One region of the Pseudoalteromonas sp. SWN166 genome, then DNA from elsewhere that is predicted to be linked to it. Evidence: predicted binding sites of a transcription regulator. Region 1 holds the regulator's gene; the other holds the start of a gene.
What was found. The regulator FliA, encoded in region 1, starts transcription of late flagellar genes. The targets are predictions, from matches to a motif close to CTAAAGNTNNNNNNNNNNNNGCCGATA.
Positions count from the first base shown of each region.

Region 2: a site for FliA is predicted at 3,937-3,963, ahead of pomA (flagellar motor protein PomA). Genes of this name have one in related genera too.

Region 1 is NZ_JADYXB010000007.1:97,009-105,149, reverse strand. Features, by position in the region: gene I6F49_RS06250 (protein-glutamate methylesterase/protein-glutamine glutaminase) at 1-997, opposite strand, end outside; gene I6F49_RS06245 (chemotaxis protein CheA) at 1,056-3,236, opposite strand; gene I6F49_RS06240 (protein phosphatase CheZ) at 3,252-4,025, opposite strand; gene cheY (chemotaxis response regulator CheY) at 4,043-4,426, opposite strand; gene I6F49_RS06230 (RNA polymerase sigma factor FliA) at 4,467-5,177, opposite strand; gene I6F49_RS06225 (MinD/ParA family ATP-binding protein) at 5,204-6,064, opposite strand; gene flhF (flagellar biosynthesis protein FlhF) at 6,057-7,538, opposite strand; gene flhA (flagellar biosynthesis protein FlhA) at 7,560-8,141, opposite strand, start outside.
Region 2 is NZ_JADYXB010000037.1:2,860-11,000, reverse strand. Features, by position in the region: gene I6F49_RS16830 (ligand-binding sensor domain-containing diguanylate cyclase) at 1-527, shown strand, start outside; gene dxs (1-deoxy-D-xylulose-5-phosphate synthase) at 602-2,464, opposite strand; gene ispA ((2E,6E)-farnesyl diphosphate synthase) at 2,570-3,457, opposite strand; gene I6F49_RS16815 (exodeoxyribonuclease VII small subunit) at 3,460-3,702, opposite strand; gene pomA (flagellar motor protein PomA) at 4,023-4,790, shown strand; gene I6F49_RS16805 (flagellar motor protein MotB) at 4,793-5,713, shown strand; gene I6F49_RS16800 (hypothetical protein) at 5,865-6,353, shown strand; gene I6F49_RS16795 (DNA topoisomerase III) at 6,424-8,141, shown strand, end outside.

The DNA of each region.
Region 1 (8,141 bases):
CACGTCCATCAGCGCCCATTCCTGTTAAAACAATAGCTAGTACATCACCTTGATACGTTTTGGCTGCGCTTGCAAAAGTAACATCTACGCTCGGTTTATAGCTTATTCTCTCGCTATGATCTTCAAATACGCGCAGAGTTCTATTTGCTCCACGCCCTTCTACCATCATTTGCTGTCCACCAGGCGCTAAATAAGCAGTTCCAGACTGTAAGCGGTCACCTTGCTGTGCTTCTTTAACTTTTATTTGGCACAGACCATTTAAGCGCGCTGCGAATGCAGGTGTAAATGCAGCTGGCATATGCTGAATAAGTAAAATCGGGTGAGGAAAATTAGCTGGCAATTGAGTCAGTATAGTTTGCAGTGCAACAGGCCCGCCTGTAGAAGTACCAATAGCAACAAGCTGGTATTGCTTTCCACTTGCTCGCATTGAGGCAACATTTGAACCTGACGATGTTGCAGGGGTTACTTTTTGAAAGCTTCTATCAGGCTGTTTTATGGAAGGCGTTAATGTGCTTGTTCTTTGCGAAAGTGAACTTGTTGTTGGTTTAGTTGGAATTACTGACTTAGGCGGTGTTGGAACTCTAAATGTTCGCGGTAAACGTCTCCGCCCTATGTCTTTCACTTTACTTTGTAAAAGCTTTATTGCGTCTTCGTTATTGCGTGCAATGTCTTCAAACTTTTTCGGTAAAAAATCCATTGCTCCTGCATCTAGCGCATCAAATGTTGCAGTTGCGCCATCACGCGTAAGTGATGAAAACATCAAAATAGGCGTTGGATTACTCGCCATAATCTCTTTAACTGCGCTAATACCGTCGAGCACAGGCATTTCGACATCCATAGTAATCATATCAGGACGTAGTTGAGCTGCTTTTTCAACAGCCTCTCTGCCATTCACAGCAAAGCCTATAACTTGTATGTCGCTATCTTGCTCAAGAATTTCGCTTACCCTGCGGCGAAAAAAGCTTGAATCATCAACAACTAAAACTTTAACGGCCATTTAGCTCTCTTATTAAATTTATGCGTAGGTATATATTAAATATATACCTACTTTATTATCAGCCTGCGTAATGTTTTAACATGTTTGGAACGTCTAAAATCAGTGCAATGCCACCATCCGAAGTAATTGTAGCACCTGCCATACCTGGCGTGCCTTGTAGTAATGCATCAAGTGGTTTAATTACAACTTCTTCTTGACCAATTAGCGAGTCAACAACAAAACCTATTTGCTGCGTACCAATTTGGACAATGACTACGTGGCCTTTTGCTTTTCGCTGAGAACGATCTGAGCCTTTTACTAACCAGTGCTCAAGGTAAAATAACGGTATTGCCTTTTTACGCACAATAATTGTTAATTGCCCATCAACTACATTTGTTTTCGTTAAATCTAAGTTGAATATTTCACTCACACCAGCAAGTGGTAACGCAAATGTTTGTGAGCCAACAATCACCATTAAGGTCGGTAATATAGCCAAGGTAAGTGGTACTTTTATTTCTAAAATAGTACCTACGCCTAACTCAGATTGAATACTTACTGAACCGTTCAATTGGGTGATTTTAGTTTTCACCACGTCCATTCCTACACCACGACCGGAAATATCAGATATCTCTTCTTTTGTAGAAAAGCCGGGTGCAAAAATCAAGTTATACGCTTCGGTGTCAGAAAGTCGACTCGCTTGGTCATGATCGAGCACGCCTTTACTAATTGCTATTTTTTTCAGCTTTTCAGCATCCATACCAGCGCCATCATCTTTAATGGTTAGCAAAATATGATCGCCTTCTTGGGACGCTGATAAAGTAACATTACCTGTTCTAGACTTACCTGCTGCCTCACGAACAGCGGGCATTTCAATACCATGGTCAACTGAGTTTCGAACTAAATGCACAAGCGGATCGGCAAGTGCTTCCACCAAGTTTTTATCTAAATCGGTTTCTTCACCTACAAGCTTTAAGTCAATGTCTTTGTTTAAACTGCGCGCTAAATCGCGAACAACTCGAGGGAATCGACCAAATACTTTCTTGATTGGCTGCATTCGGGTTTGCATTACTGCACCTTGAATATCAGCAGTAACCACATCTAAGTTAGATATAGCCTTGCCCATTGCTTCACTGTCTGAGTTAGTTGCTAAACTCACCAAACGGTTTCGCACAAGGACTAACTCACCAACCATATTCATAATTTGGTCAAGTCGTTTTGTATCTACACGAACGGTAGTTTCTGCTGCTGGCGGCGCTGATTTTTTTGCCGCTGCGGGTGCTGCTTTCACAACAGGCTTTTCTACCGGTTTAGAAACAGGTGCTTTCGCAGGCTCTGGTTTTTTTACAGGCTCACTAGCTTTAGCAACTGGTGTTGCAGGAATATTGGGCTGATTCACAGCTGGCGTGCTTTCTATTGACTTAGGTGCAGTGCCTTTACCATGAAGTTCATCAAGAAGTGCTTCAAACTCGTCATCACTAATTTCATCATCTGATGAATTAACCGGGCTTGAGGCTGGTTTTGCTGGTTCTACAGGTGCTTTACTAGCAACATCACCAAAACTGCCAACTCCATGTAACTCATCTAATAAGCTATCAAATTCATCATCAGTAATGTCACCATTAAAGTCATTGCTGCTTGCTACTGGCTTCTCAATTACAGGACCTTGTCCTTTACCGTGTAGTTCATCCAGTAAGTTTTCAAATTCGTCTTCAGTTATTTCATCAATTTCAGCATCGCTAACCGAAGGCGTTCCGCTAAATAGTTCATCAAATGCAAACGGATCTTCGTCATCAACTATGGGCGTATCAACTACTTCGTTTTGAGGTTGTTCAACTTCATTGTTCGAAGATACACCGTTAAGCTCATCTTCTGTTGGAGGTAGGCCTAAAATGTGAAGGGTATGAAGTAATTCAGGATCTGCAGGTTCTGGCTTATCCCTATTTTGGATAGTCGCGAACATTTCATTAATGGTGTCGAGCGCTTGTAAAATAACATCCATTAACTCTGAATTGACCGTCCGCACGCCTTGACGTAATAAATCAAATACGTTTTCAGCACCATGACAAGCATCAACAAGTTCTGTCATAGCTAAAAAGCCTGCACCACCTTTTACAGTGTGAAAGCCTCTAAATATAGCGTTTAGTAACTCTGTATCTTCTGGATTATTTTCCAGTTCAACCAACTGTTCAGATAAAAGCTCTAGGATTTCTCCTGCCTCTACGAGAAAGTCTTGTAAAATATCTTCATCGACTTCAAACATGCAGTTACTCTCCTCTTAGAAGCCCAAACTTGATAAAAGATCATCGACTTCATCTTGATCAGATACAACATCGTTACGCGATTCTTTATCAATAATAGGGCCTTCAGGACCTGCTAAAGTTTGTGTGGCAACTGGTTCTTTTATTTTTTGTTGTTCTACTTTATTCACGGTGCTGTCACTGTCATCTTGTTCAGCAAACGCTGTTAAAAGATGAAGTAAGCTTTCTTCTACTTCCCTAACAAGTTCTATAACACGGCGAATAACTTGGCCTGTTAAGTCTTGATAGTCTTGAGCCATTAGTACATTTGTCATTAAGCTTTGAAGCTCATCTGTTTTATGATGAGAGTTATTCATAAACTTATCGATACTGTGGCAAAGTTGTTTAAACTCACCAAGCTCGATCTCGCGGCTCATTAAACGATCCCATGTCGGTTTGATATGAGATATTTCATCTGCTAATTGCTGGGCTATAGGAAGACTAGCCTCCACTGCATCCATTGTTTTATTAGCCGCATTTTCTGTCATTTCTATAACATAATTAAGCCGCTTTTTAGCATCTGGAATAGCATCAGTCGTTATGTTAGTTAAGCGAGTGTCAAGCTCAAAACTTTTGAGGGCTTCGTGCAATTGACGGGTCAACTTTCCAACTTCAGCAAATAATTCAGACTGCTCTTGCGAGGCAGTCTCTAAAATCAACTGATTTGCTTTATCTTGCTCATCATTTTCTAAAAAAACAACGAGCTGACGAGCTTGTTCTAACGTTATTTGAGGCGCAGCTAGTGCTGGCATAAGCCTCTCCCCCATCATTAGCCTAAGCGTTCAAATACTTTTTCTAACTTAGTTTTTAATGTTCCAGCCGTAAAAGGCTTAACAATATAACCATTAACGCCAGCTTGCGCTGCAGCTATTATTTGTTCTTTTTTAGCTTCTGCCGTTACCATTAATACAGGGATATGTTTTAACTTATCATCTGCACGAATTGCTCTTAAAAGGTCAATACCTTGCATTCCAGGCATATTCCAATCAGTAACTACAAAATCAAACACTTGATTTTGCAACATAGGCAAAGCTGTAGACCCGTCATCAGCTTCTTGAACGTTAGTGAAACCTAAATCACGTAACAGGTTTTTTATAATGCGTCTCATCGTTGAAAAATCATCAACTACAAGAATTTTCATGTTTTTATCCAAAACATCCCCCAGTGAGGTATTAACCTTTGTTTACTTACTACTAATTTATCCAGTCATTGATTTTAGCTTTAAGCTTAATCATCGCCTGACCATGTATCTGACTTACACGCGATTCACTTACATCGAGTATATGTCCTATTTCTTTTAAATTCATTTCATCGTTATAGTACAAAGAAAGCACCATTGCATCACGCTCTGGTAATGACTTAATTGCACTTAGCAAAGACTCATTAAACCGATCATTTTTAACATTATTAAAAGGTTTATCTTGCGCTAAATCTTGGCCTACGGGAGTAATAACATCCTCATCAACACCAAGGTCTTCAATACCTAGTATTTTACTCGCATTCACATCATTTAAAATATGATGGTACTCATTGAGTGAAATTTCAAGTTTTTCAGCAACTTCTGTATCTGTTGGTTCGCGATTAAGCCTACTTTCGAGCCCAGTAATTGCTTCTGCAACTTGTCGGCTTTTACGATGTACTGAGCGAGGAGCCCAGTCACCACGGCGCATTTCATCAAGCATGGCACCGCGAATACGAATACCTGCAAAGGTTTCAAAGCTTGCGCCCTTAGTTGCATCGAAGTTTTTTGAAGCTTCTATTAAACCTATCATTCCTGATTGAATTAAATCATCAAGCTGAACGCTAGGTGGTAATCGAGCAATTAGATGACATGCCACTTTTTTGACAAGTGATGCATGCTTCTCAACAATCACATTTAAGTTTTGTGTTGATTGATATCCCATAGCTCTATTCACCAATATTGTCATAATTAGCCGTTTACTAGTTTCTCAATGAAAAACTCTAAATGCCCAGATGGTTGGTTTGGTATTGGCCATTTAACTGCTTTTGTTGCCAGCGTTTTAAACGCAAGAGCGGCTGGCGAATTTGGAAAGAGCTCAACTATTACTTTTTGACGACGCGTTGCTTTACGCATATTTTCGTCATAAGGAACCGTTGCTACTAGCTCCATTGATACATCTAAAAAGCGATCGGTAACCTTAGATAGCTTTGCAAATAATTCAGTGCCTTCACGCATACTGCGGACCATATTGGCAACAATTTTAAATTTATAAACGCCATGCTCACGGCTTAATACTTTAATAAGTGCGTAAGCATCTGTGATTGATGTTGGCTCATCACATACCACAACCATTACATCTTGTGCTGCGCGCGAAAAGCTCAGCACCATGTCCGAAATACCAGCGGCTGTATCTACAATTAAAATATCAAATTCGGTATTCAATTCGCTAAACGCACGAATTAGTCCAGCATGCTCCGATGGTGATAACTCAACCATACTTTGCGAACCCGATGTAGCGGGTACAATTTTAATACCAGCAGGACCTTCAACTAAAATTTCGTCAAGCTCACATTCACCAGACAAAACATGTGATAAATTACGCTCTACACGTAAACCAAGCATCACATCACAATTTGCTAAACCTAGGTCAGCATCCAGTACTAGTACTCTATTACCTTGCTGCCCTAGTGCAATAGCGGTATTTAGAGAAACATTTGTTTTCCCCACCCCACCTTTACCACCGGTTACAGCGATAACTTTAACGCCGTTGTTATTGTTTTGACTCATTTTGCGCAGGCCGCTTGCTTGATCTAATACTGTGTTAATCATACATCCCTACTGTACTTGGCGCCACTGCTTGATGCCTTGAATGTTGTGCTTTTGTTCTTTTTAAATATAATTGCTCAGCCTTTTTCACTAGTTTTTCAGCATTTGCAACACGAATATCTTCTGGTACTCGTTGTCCGTTAGTAAGATACCCTATTGGAAGGCGATTTTGAATCGCAATACTAATAATCTCACCCAAACTTAATGATTCATCTAACTTGGTGAAAATACAACCACTTAACTGTACTTTTTTAAAGTGGCGTACAGTTTCTTGTAATACATTCATTTGCGCTGTGGCACTGAGTACCAGGTAGTTGCGAATGTCCACACGTTGGTTGCGCATTAACGTATTTAACTGCTCAGTTAAGCGTAAATCTCGTTGGCTCATACCTGCCGTATCAATTAACACTAGACGTTTATTTCGTAAATGATATAAAACTTCAGCTAACTCATTAGCATCTTTAACTTGTTTAACACCACAACCAATAATACGGCCGTAAGTTGCAAGCTGCTCATAAGCACCAATTCTGTACGTATCAGTGGTTATTAAGGCCACTTTATCAGCGCCATACTTTTGTGCACCTAACGCTGCAAGCTTAGCAACTGTCGTGGTTTTGCCCACACCGGTTGGACCCACTAACGCATATACACCACCTTGGCGAAGTATTTCGTTATTGGTTGTTTGCATTTGATCTTCAACCATTGTTAGCAATGCTTTCCAGCCTTGTTGACGAGATACATCGTCAGGTACAAAACATGCCATTTGCTGCGCGACTTCTTTATCAATACCCATGCCGACCAAACGGTCAACCATACAAGCACGAGTTGGGTCGCGACGTGCCATATCTTGCTGCATTAAACCCGATACTTGATGTTCTAATAATTGACGAATTGCGTTCATTTCTTCACGCATTGTTGTCATTTCTTCGCTTTCATTATTTTTATTTTGTGGGCGAGCAGTTACCGGGCTATCTAAATCATCAAAGTCGCGGTCTAAATCATCAAAACCTAAGCTATCGGCTTGAGTTTGTGGACGTGCCTGGGCTACATCATCACGTGCAAACATATTTTTAGTACGCGGCTGCGCAGCAGGTTCTTGATAGTTATCGGTAGTATCAATACCCGATTGTGAAAACATAGATGCTAGTTCAGGAGAACGTGGACGCGGTGATTGACGCTCTAATAATGCTTGTAAGCTGTCAGCCACTTTTGCTTGAGGCTCAGGTTTGGCACGCTGAGGCTCTGGCTTTATAAAATTATGCATACTTTGCTGTGGCGCTTGAACACGAGGCTCAGCAGTACGCTGTGGCTGCGCTGCTACTTTAGGGGCTGCTTTGTCATAATCAACTGCCGCTACAATTTCTACACCGTTAGCCAGCTTCTTATTTGACATAATAACCGCATCAACACCTAACTCATCTTTAACTTCTTTAAGTGCTGTGCGCATATCTTTAGCAAAAAAACGTTTAATTTTCATGATTCAACCCCTGTTAAAATCTTATTGTTGGCCTACAGAGCTAACAATCTTGATCTGTCTTTCATCTGGTACCTCTTGATAAGACATCACTCTCAATCCTGGAATGGTGTACTTAACAAAACGAGATAACACAGTGCGTAACATTCCTGACGTTAGCAATATAGAAGGTTCACCGGCCATTTCTTGATTTTGATGCGCTTGTGTCAATGACACTTGAAGTCGCTCTGCAAGTCCTGGCTCAATACCGGCACCTTCATCGCCTGCATTTTGTAATGACTGATGCAACATCTGTTCCAACTCAGGCGCCAAGGTTATGACAGGGATTTCTGATGACATACCCACCGCATCTTGAACAATTAATCTACGCAGAGAAATACGCACTGCGGCCGTTAATACATCAGGGTCTTGGCTACGCGGGCCATATTCAACAAGGGTTTGAACAATTGAGCGCATGTCGCGAATAGCCACCCCTTCATTCAATAAATTTTGTAGTACTTTTACAATTGCAGTTAATGGTAATACATCGGGTACTAGTCCTTCCACTAAACGAGGATGACTTTTAGCAAGCATATCAAGCAAGTTTTGGACTTCTTCATGTCCTAG
Region 2 (8,141 bases), on a different contig from region 1:
AGTCATTGGTGCTGGTAATTATTAACTTTGATAATTTCAGCCGTATTAATGATGCCTATGGCCCAATTGCAGGTGATAGCTGCTTACAGCAAATGGCTGCATTATTAAACTCGCGTACACAGGGTTCTGACTATGTGGCACGTTGGAGTGGTGATGAGTTTTTACTATTATTACGTGATTTTAAATGCAATAAAATAGACAGCTATGCTTCAGATCTTTGTAAAGTAATAGCGGCTAATTCATTCCAATTACCAAATGGAAAAACAACTAATATCACGGCATCAATTGGTTGGTCATTCTATCCGTTACCACTTTTGGGTGGGCAGGTAATTAGCTGGGAAACATCTATTAATTTAGCTGATATTTCATTGCACCAAGTTAAAAAGCGCGGTGGTGATGGTGTTGCAAATATTACGTTTGATGATCAGCTTGATGCGTTTGAGTTTGAACAAAATTCTAACGTTGATCAACAATTAGGTATTTTACAAAGCAATGGCCTAGCTGATATTAAAGTGTGGATGCGCTGATCAGCAATATTTAGACATTAAAAAAGGAGCCTAGGCTCCTTTTTTAATATGCTCAACTTTAGATGTATAGGAAGTTAATTAATAAACGCTTTAATAGCAGTTAATATTCCTTGCTCACCTAATCCCATTTCATCGTGCATTTCATCTTGCGTGCCGTGTTTAATAAACTCATCAGGAATACCTAAGTTAAGGATATTAATATCAGCTTTTTGCGTTGCTAAGTATTCGTTAACTGCAGAGCCGGCACCGCCAGCGATTGCATTATCTTCAAGCGTAACAATTACATCGTGGCTAGCTACAAGCTCATTTAAAAGCGCGGTATCAAGAGGTTTAATAAAACGCATATTAACAAGCGTTGCATCTAACTCATCTGCAGCAAGCTGTGCATTTTCAAGTAATGTACCGAACGATAAAATGGCAATTTTACTGCCTTTCTTAATTGTATCCGCCTTACCTATTTCAAGCAGTTGCATCGAGCTTTCTATGTCTGCAGTACCTGCACTACCGCGAGGGTAACGAACGGCAACAGGGCAGTTTGCTTTATAACCGGTGTATAGCATTTGACGGCACTCGTTGGTATCGCTTGGCGCCATAATCACCATATTTGGAATACAGCGCATAAAACTTAAATCGTATGCGCCTTGATGAGTTTCACCATCGGCTCCAACAATACCGGCGCGGTCAATGGCAAATAATACAGGTAAGTTTTGCAGTGCAACATCATGTATTAATTGGTCATACGCACGTTGTAAAAAGCTTGAGTAAATAGCAACAACAGGTTTTAAACCTTCACAGGCAAAACCAGCAGCTAAAGTAACAGCATGTTGCTCAGCAATGGCGACATCAAAATATTGATCTGGATGTTCTTTAGAAAAGCGTACCATGCCTGAGCCTTCGCGCATTGCAGGCGTGATAGCCATTAACTTGCTATCTTGCTCGGCCATATCGCATAACCAATCACCGAATACTTTTGAAAAAGTAGCAGCACTAGGTTTAGATTTAGGCAGACTAGTTGTGCTCGGATCGAATTTTGGTACACCATGGTAGCCAATAGGATCGGCTTCAGCTGGTTTATAGCCCTTACCTTTTTGTGTTTTTATATGTAGAAGCTGTGGGCCTTTTAAATTACGCATATTACGTAGCGTATCAACAAGCATGTTTACATCGTGACCATCAATTGGACCAATATAATTTAGGCCTAATTCTTCAAAGAAGGTACCCGGGATCATCATGCCTTTAATGTGCTCTTCCATTTTACTGGCAAGTTGCTTTACAGGAGGTACACCTGAGAGTAACTTTTTACTACCTTCACGAATGTTAGTATAAAAGCTACCCGATAAAATACGGGCAAAGTGATTTGTTAATGCGCCAACATTTTCAGAAATCGACATTTCGTTATCATTTAAAATAATAAGCATGTCTGATTTTACATCACCTAAATGATTCATCGCTTCAAATGCCATGCCTGCGGTTATAGCCCCGTCGCCAATAATGGCAACAGACTTTCGACCTTTACCTTCTTTTTGTGCGGCAATAGACATGCCTAAAGCAGCTGAAATAGACGTGCTTGAATGGCCTACGCTAAACGTATCGTATTGACTTTCATCGCGAAAAGGAAAAGGGTGTAAACCGTCTTTTTGACGAATAGTGTGCATTTGGTCGCGACGACCAGTAAGGATTTTATGCGGATAAGCTTGATGACCCACGTCCCAAACTAGGCGATCGTCTGGAGTGTTATAAACATAATGCAGCGCAACGGTTAGTTCAACCGTCCCTAAACCAGACGCTAGATGACCGCTACTTTGCGATACTGAGTTGAGTAAATAATCGCGCAGCTCATTGCTAAATGCAGGGAGTTTGTCTTGCGCTAAGTCACGCAATTGGGCTGGCTCGTCAACCAAATTAAGTAATGGATACTTGCTACTATCAAGTGTCATGGTTTTATATATATCCTTCGCTAACATTAATTAATCCAAAGCTTTTACGAATAATTAATGTTGAGTAATAATGTCAGTGCTAATTGCAATACGTATGAGCAAAAATTAGTGGTCACGCTCAATTAGGTAATTTGCTAGCGACGCAAGAAGTGTTGTGTCAGCATCTATATTTGCTAACGCTTCATGGGCTTGTTGTATTAAATTATGCGCCTTTTCTTTAGCGCCTAGCATACCTAATAATGCCGGATATGTCGCTTTATTCGCGGCAATATCGGAGCCTTGTGGCTTTCCTAAAATAACTGTATCGCCTTCAACATCTAAAATGTCGTCGTGTACTTGAAATGCTAGCCCTATAGCATACCCAAAAACACTTAAATTTTCTAAGGTTTGTTGATCAGCCTTTTCACTGCACAGTGCACCAAGTGTAATTGCGCAATTAATTAGAGCCCCGGTTTTTAGCTTATGTATTCGCTCAAGCTCTTGTACGGTAATTACTTTATCAGTTGCTGCTATATCAAGGCCTTGTCCGGCAACCATACCCTGAAGGCCTGATGCGTGGGCAAGTGTAGCAATCATTTTTACTTGTGTTTGCGATGAGCATTCAAACTTGTGATTCGCAATAAGCTCAAAAGCAAGAGTTTGAAGAGCATCACCGGCTAAAATTGCACTTGCCTCGCCAAACTCTATATGGCAAGTAGGGCGTCCACGGCGTAAGTCGTCGTCGTCCATTGCTGGTAAGTCATCATGGACTAATGAATAGCTATGAATACACTCAATTGCAGCAGCAAGTACGTTTAAGTCTTGATGGTTTGCGCCGAGCATTTTACCTGTGGCATAAACTAAAAATGGACGTAATCTTTTACCGCCATTAAATAATCCATACTGGGTGGCGTTCTTTACCGTTTCTTCTGTATCGAGAGGCTGATTAAAATGCTGCTGTAAGGTCGCTACTACATCTTTTTGAGCACGTTCAATATGATTTTTTATGCTCACAGCTATTCCATATCATTATCAAAATTTGTAAGTACTGACTTTTCGCCATTCCCCATCAAAACTGATACTTTTTGTTCTGCTTGCTGTAATTTCCCTGATGAAGCACTTGCTAATGCAATTCCACGCTCAAATTGCTTTAACGATTGCTCAAGCGATAAGTCACCTTGTTCCATGTCACTAACGATTGTAGATAATTCTTCTAGTGCTTGTTCGAAACTTAAGTTTTCAGGTTTTTTAGTCGCCATCTTTATTTCAGCTTACATAATAAATTTAGGGGTCAATTTTAGGGGGAATGCTAAACTAGGTCAAAGGATGATATTGGTTTTTTACCTTTATAACGTTAAATTATATTTCAAGTGCATTAATAAAGCCTTAATAGCGTCTGTTGGTTTAATAAATCAATTGATAGTTAGGTAGCCCTTATAACTTGATCTAAGATAGTGCTAAAGGCTGCTTTTTATGTTTATTTATAAAAATGGCTTAAGCAATTCAATATGTTGCCGATAAGCAGTTAATAATAAAAATTTATGATAAGGCCATTAAGCATGAAACTTCTGGAGGAAATGTGGATTTAGCAACCATAATTGGGATCCTAGGCGCAATTGGCTTAATTGTCATGTCTATGTTTATGAGTAGTAGCGGTGAAATGGCTATGTTTTACAATACCCCGTCTGTGGTTATTGTATTTGGTGGTTCACTCTTTATTGTTTTATCAAACTTCACCATGTCGCAATTTTTGGGGATAGGTAAAGTTGTTGCCAAAGCGTTTATGTTTAAAATCGAAACGCCAGAAATACTTATCGAAAAAGCAGTAGAACTTGCGGATTCAGCTCGTAAAGGCGGTTTTTTAGCACTCGAAGAAGCTGAAATTCCAAACCCCTTTATGCGCAAAGGCGTCGATATGCTCGTTGATGGCCATGATGCAGATGTAGTTCGCGCTACACTTCAAAAAGATATTTCTCTAACTACGACTCGCCATGAATTGGGCGCGGGTTTATTTAAGTCGTTAGCTGATATAGGGCCTGCAATGGGCATGATTGGTACTCTAATTGGTTTGGTTGCAATGTTGTCTAACATGGATGACCCAAAGGCAATTGGTCCGGCAATGGCAGTAGCACTATTAACAACTTTATATGGCGCGTTTTTAGCCAATGTTGTGGCAATTCCTATTCAGGTAAAACTTGAACTGCGTAAAGACGAGGAAGCGATGAATCAGCGTTTAATTTTGGATGCTATTTTAGGTATACAAGATGGTCAAAATCCAAAAGTAATCGAAGGTATTTTGAAAAATTACTTAGCTGAATCTAAACGTAAAGTAGATACCGAGGAGTAACTATGTCTGATCAAGAGTGCAAATGTCCACCACCAGGTCTACCTGCATGGATGGGAACGTTTGCCGATTTAATGTCACTGTTAATGTGCTTTTTTGTACTCTTGCTCGCGTTTTCAGAAATGGATGTACTTAAGTTTAAACAAATTGCGGGCTCTATGAAGTTTGCTTTTGGTGTGCAGAATAAAATTGAAGTAAAAGACATCCCTAAAGGGACCTCTGTTATTGCCATGGAGTTTACCCCAGGCAAACCAGAGCCAACCCCAATAGAAACCATTCAGCAGCAAACAGTCGAAATGACTCAACAAATGTTAGAGTTTCAGGCTGGCGATGAAAGCTCAGCAGGCGGCAGGCAAGAGCAGCGCGGGGATAAACGCGGTGGCGAATCTCGTAGTACCTCACAAGAAGAATCTTCTGAGCAAGCAACTTCAGCAGCCGATCAGGAGCAAACTAACGAGCTTGTTAAAAAGATAGCGCAGCAGCTTGAAAAGCAAATAATCGATGGCGCAATTGAGCTTGAGTCTTTAGGGCAGCAAATAATTATTCGCATTAGAGAGAATGGTTCATTTCCTTCAGGTAGTGCATTTTTACAACCTAAGTTTAAACCTATAATTCAAGATATCGGTGTGCTGTTAAAAGATGTACCCGGTGAAATAACAGTATCTGGCCATACAGATGATTTTCAGGTATCGAATGAGTTATATATTAATAATTGGGACCTATCATCAAAGCGTGCTGTAGCCGTTGCAAGTGAACTGCAAAAAGTCCAAGGATTTGATAAAACCCGAATGATGGTGGTTGGTCGAGCTGAAACACGACCACTTGTACCGAATGACACCGATGAAGATCGCCGCAGGAATCGCCGAGTAGAAATATCTATATTACAAGGTAAAGCAAAAGAGTCAGCTCCTATAGATGTAAGATAACTTTTATTGGCAAACACACTTATTTATCATAAAGTATGCTTTCTTTAACAAATGTAACGGAATAGTTCATGAAAAAGGTCGATAAGTTTAGTCATATGCCAGGAAATGGCGGTGGTAATGACGATGATGAAAAAAAACTTGATTAACTCTAATGCCTGAATGGTTTTTAAAGACTATATTGATATTAGATACTAGTTGGGTGTTTATTTTAAGCCCTGCTATTTTCATCTTTTATTTTAGAAAAGATTATTTGGCCCTGCGTTTCGCTTTAATTACAGCCGCTTTTTTTTTATATGGAACCATTATTCATCCTTACTTGAAAGAGTTTGATAATGGGATTTATGTTTATCGATACCTTGTTTGGGCTTTTAATGATATTGCTTGGATGGCACTCATCGCATATCTGGGGTTAAAAGATAAGGTTTATTTATGGCAATGCGTATTAGGTCAATTGGTTGTTATTATGGCACCAATTTTACAGCTATTTAGATTAGTCGACCGCCATTTATGGGATCTTTCTTATAGTACATACATTTATAAAACCTTATTGCCATTTATTAATATAGGCACCGTTGTTGTTTGTTATCTTCCGCTTATTTATATTTTAACAAAAGACAAAAAAAGCCCAGCTAGCCAATAGTTACAAAAAGTTCCCTCCTTTAAAATAGCTGTGCTAGACTACTGTTTATATAAACAGTGATGAGCAGGCTATGAAACTCTACATTGCAGAAAAACCTTCACTTGGACGCGCTATTGCTGATGCGTTACCAAAACCACATAAAAAATATGATGGTTATATAGAAGTCGCTAATGGCGATTGTGTATCGTGGTGTATTGGACATTTGCTAGAACAAGCAGAACCCGATGATTACGATGAGCGCTTTAAAAAGTGGCAGTTTGAACACTTACCTATAATACCTGAACAGTGGAAGTTAAAAGCCAAAACCAAAACTCGCAAACAGCTCACTGTTTTAAAAAAATTAATTAAACAAGCCTCGCAACTTATTCACGCTGGCGATCCAGACCGTGAAGGCCAGCTACTAGTCGATCAAGTAATTGAAGAAGCTAAAATAAGTCAGGCTAAAAAGCAGAGTACGCAACGTTTACTCATTAGTGATTTAAACTTATCGGCGGTAAAAAAATCACTGGGTACTATGCGTTCTAATCGAGATTTTATTCCGTTAAGTGTATCTGCTTTAGCGCGCTCTCGTGCTGATTGGCTATTTGGTATGAATTTAACACGTGCATACACACTAGCTGGGCAAAAAGCAGGGTTTGGTAATGTGCTTTCGGTAGGGCGAGTACAAACCCCTATTTTAGGTCTTGTTGTTAATAGAGATAACGAAATAGCGAACTTTGTATCTAAGCCTTTTTACGATGTACTGGCGCATTTACTTACTCCAGATAACCAGCCATTCATAGCTAAGTGGGTTCCTAGTAAAGCATGTGAGCCACATCAAGATGAAGAAGGCCGAATACTTAACAAAGCACTCGCAGAAAATGTTGCTTCGCGTATTAGCAAACAAAATGCTGAGCTTACAGCGCTTGAGCAAAAACAAAAAAAACAAAGTGCACCGTTACCGTATAACCTATCTGCACTGCAAATAGATGCCGCTAAAGCCTTTGGTATGCCAGCTCAAAAAGTGTTGGATATTTGCCAAATACTTTACGAGCGACATAAATTAATTACCTACCCACGCTCGGATAACCGCTATTTACCCAAAGATCACCACCAAGATGCATCTTCTATTTTTAAAGCTATAAGTGCTAATGGTGGGCAAAGCACAGAATTGGTAAATGGGGCTGATGTAAAAAAGCGTAGTAAATGTTTTAACGATTCAAAAGTGGCTGCACACCATGCAATTGTGCCGACGGCAAAACAGTTAAAGTCAGCGAGTTTGAGCGGTGACGAAGCGAAGGTATATCAATTAATAAGCCGCCATTACCTAATTCAGTTTTATCCCGACTATATATATAACGAAACTAAAGCAGAGATAACAATTGCTGGCGGATTATTTAAAGCGAATGCAAAGCAAGATGTAAGTTTGGGCTTTAAGGTGTTAATGGGTAAGTCTGAATTAAAAGATGAAGCTACGTTACCTCCTTTAACAAAGGGTATGTCTCTTTTTTGTGATAGAGGCGAAGTAGTCGAAAAGCATACATCACCCCCTGCTTATTTTACTGATGCTACATTACTTGCGGCTATGACTGGCATTAGCCGCTACGTTAAAGATCCACAAATTAAAAAAGTATTAAAAGACACTGATGGTTTAGGTACGGAGGCAACACGTGCGGGAATAATCGAGTTGCTATTTAAACGACGATTTTTAAAACGTGAAGGTAAGTCAATTAGAGCGACCGAAACGGGACTTGCCCTTATTAGCGTTTTACCACAAGGTTTAGCGAGTCCTGATTTAACCGCAAAATG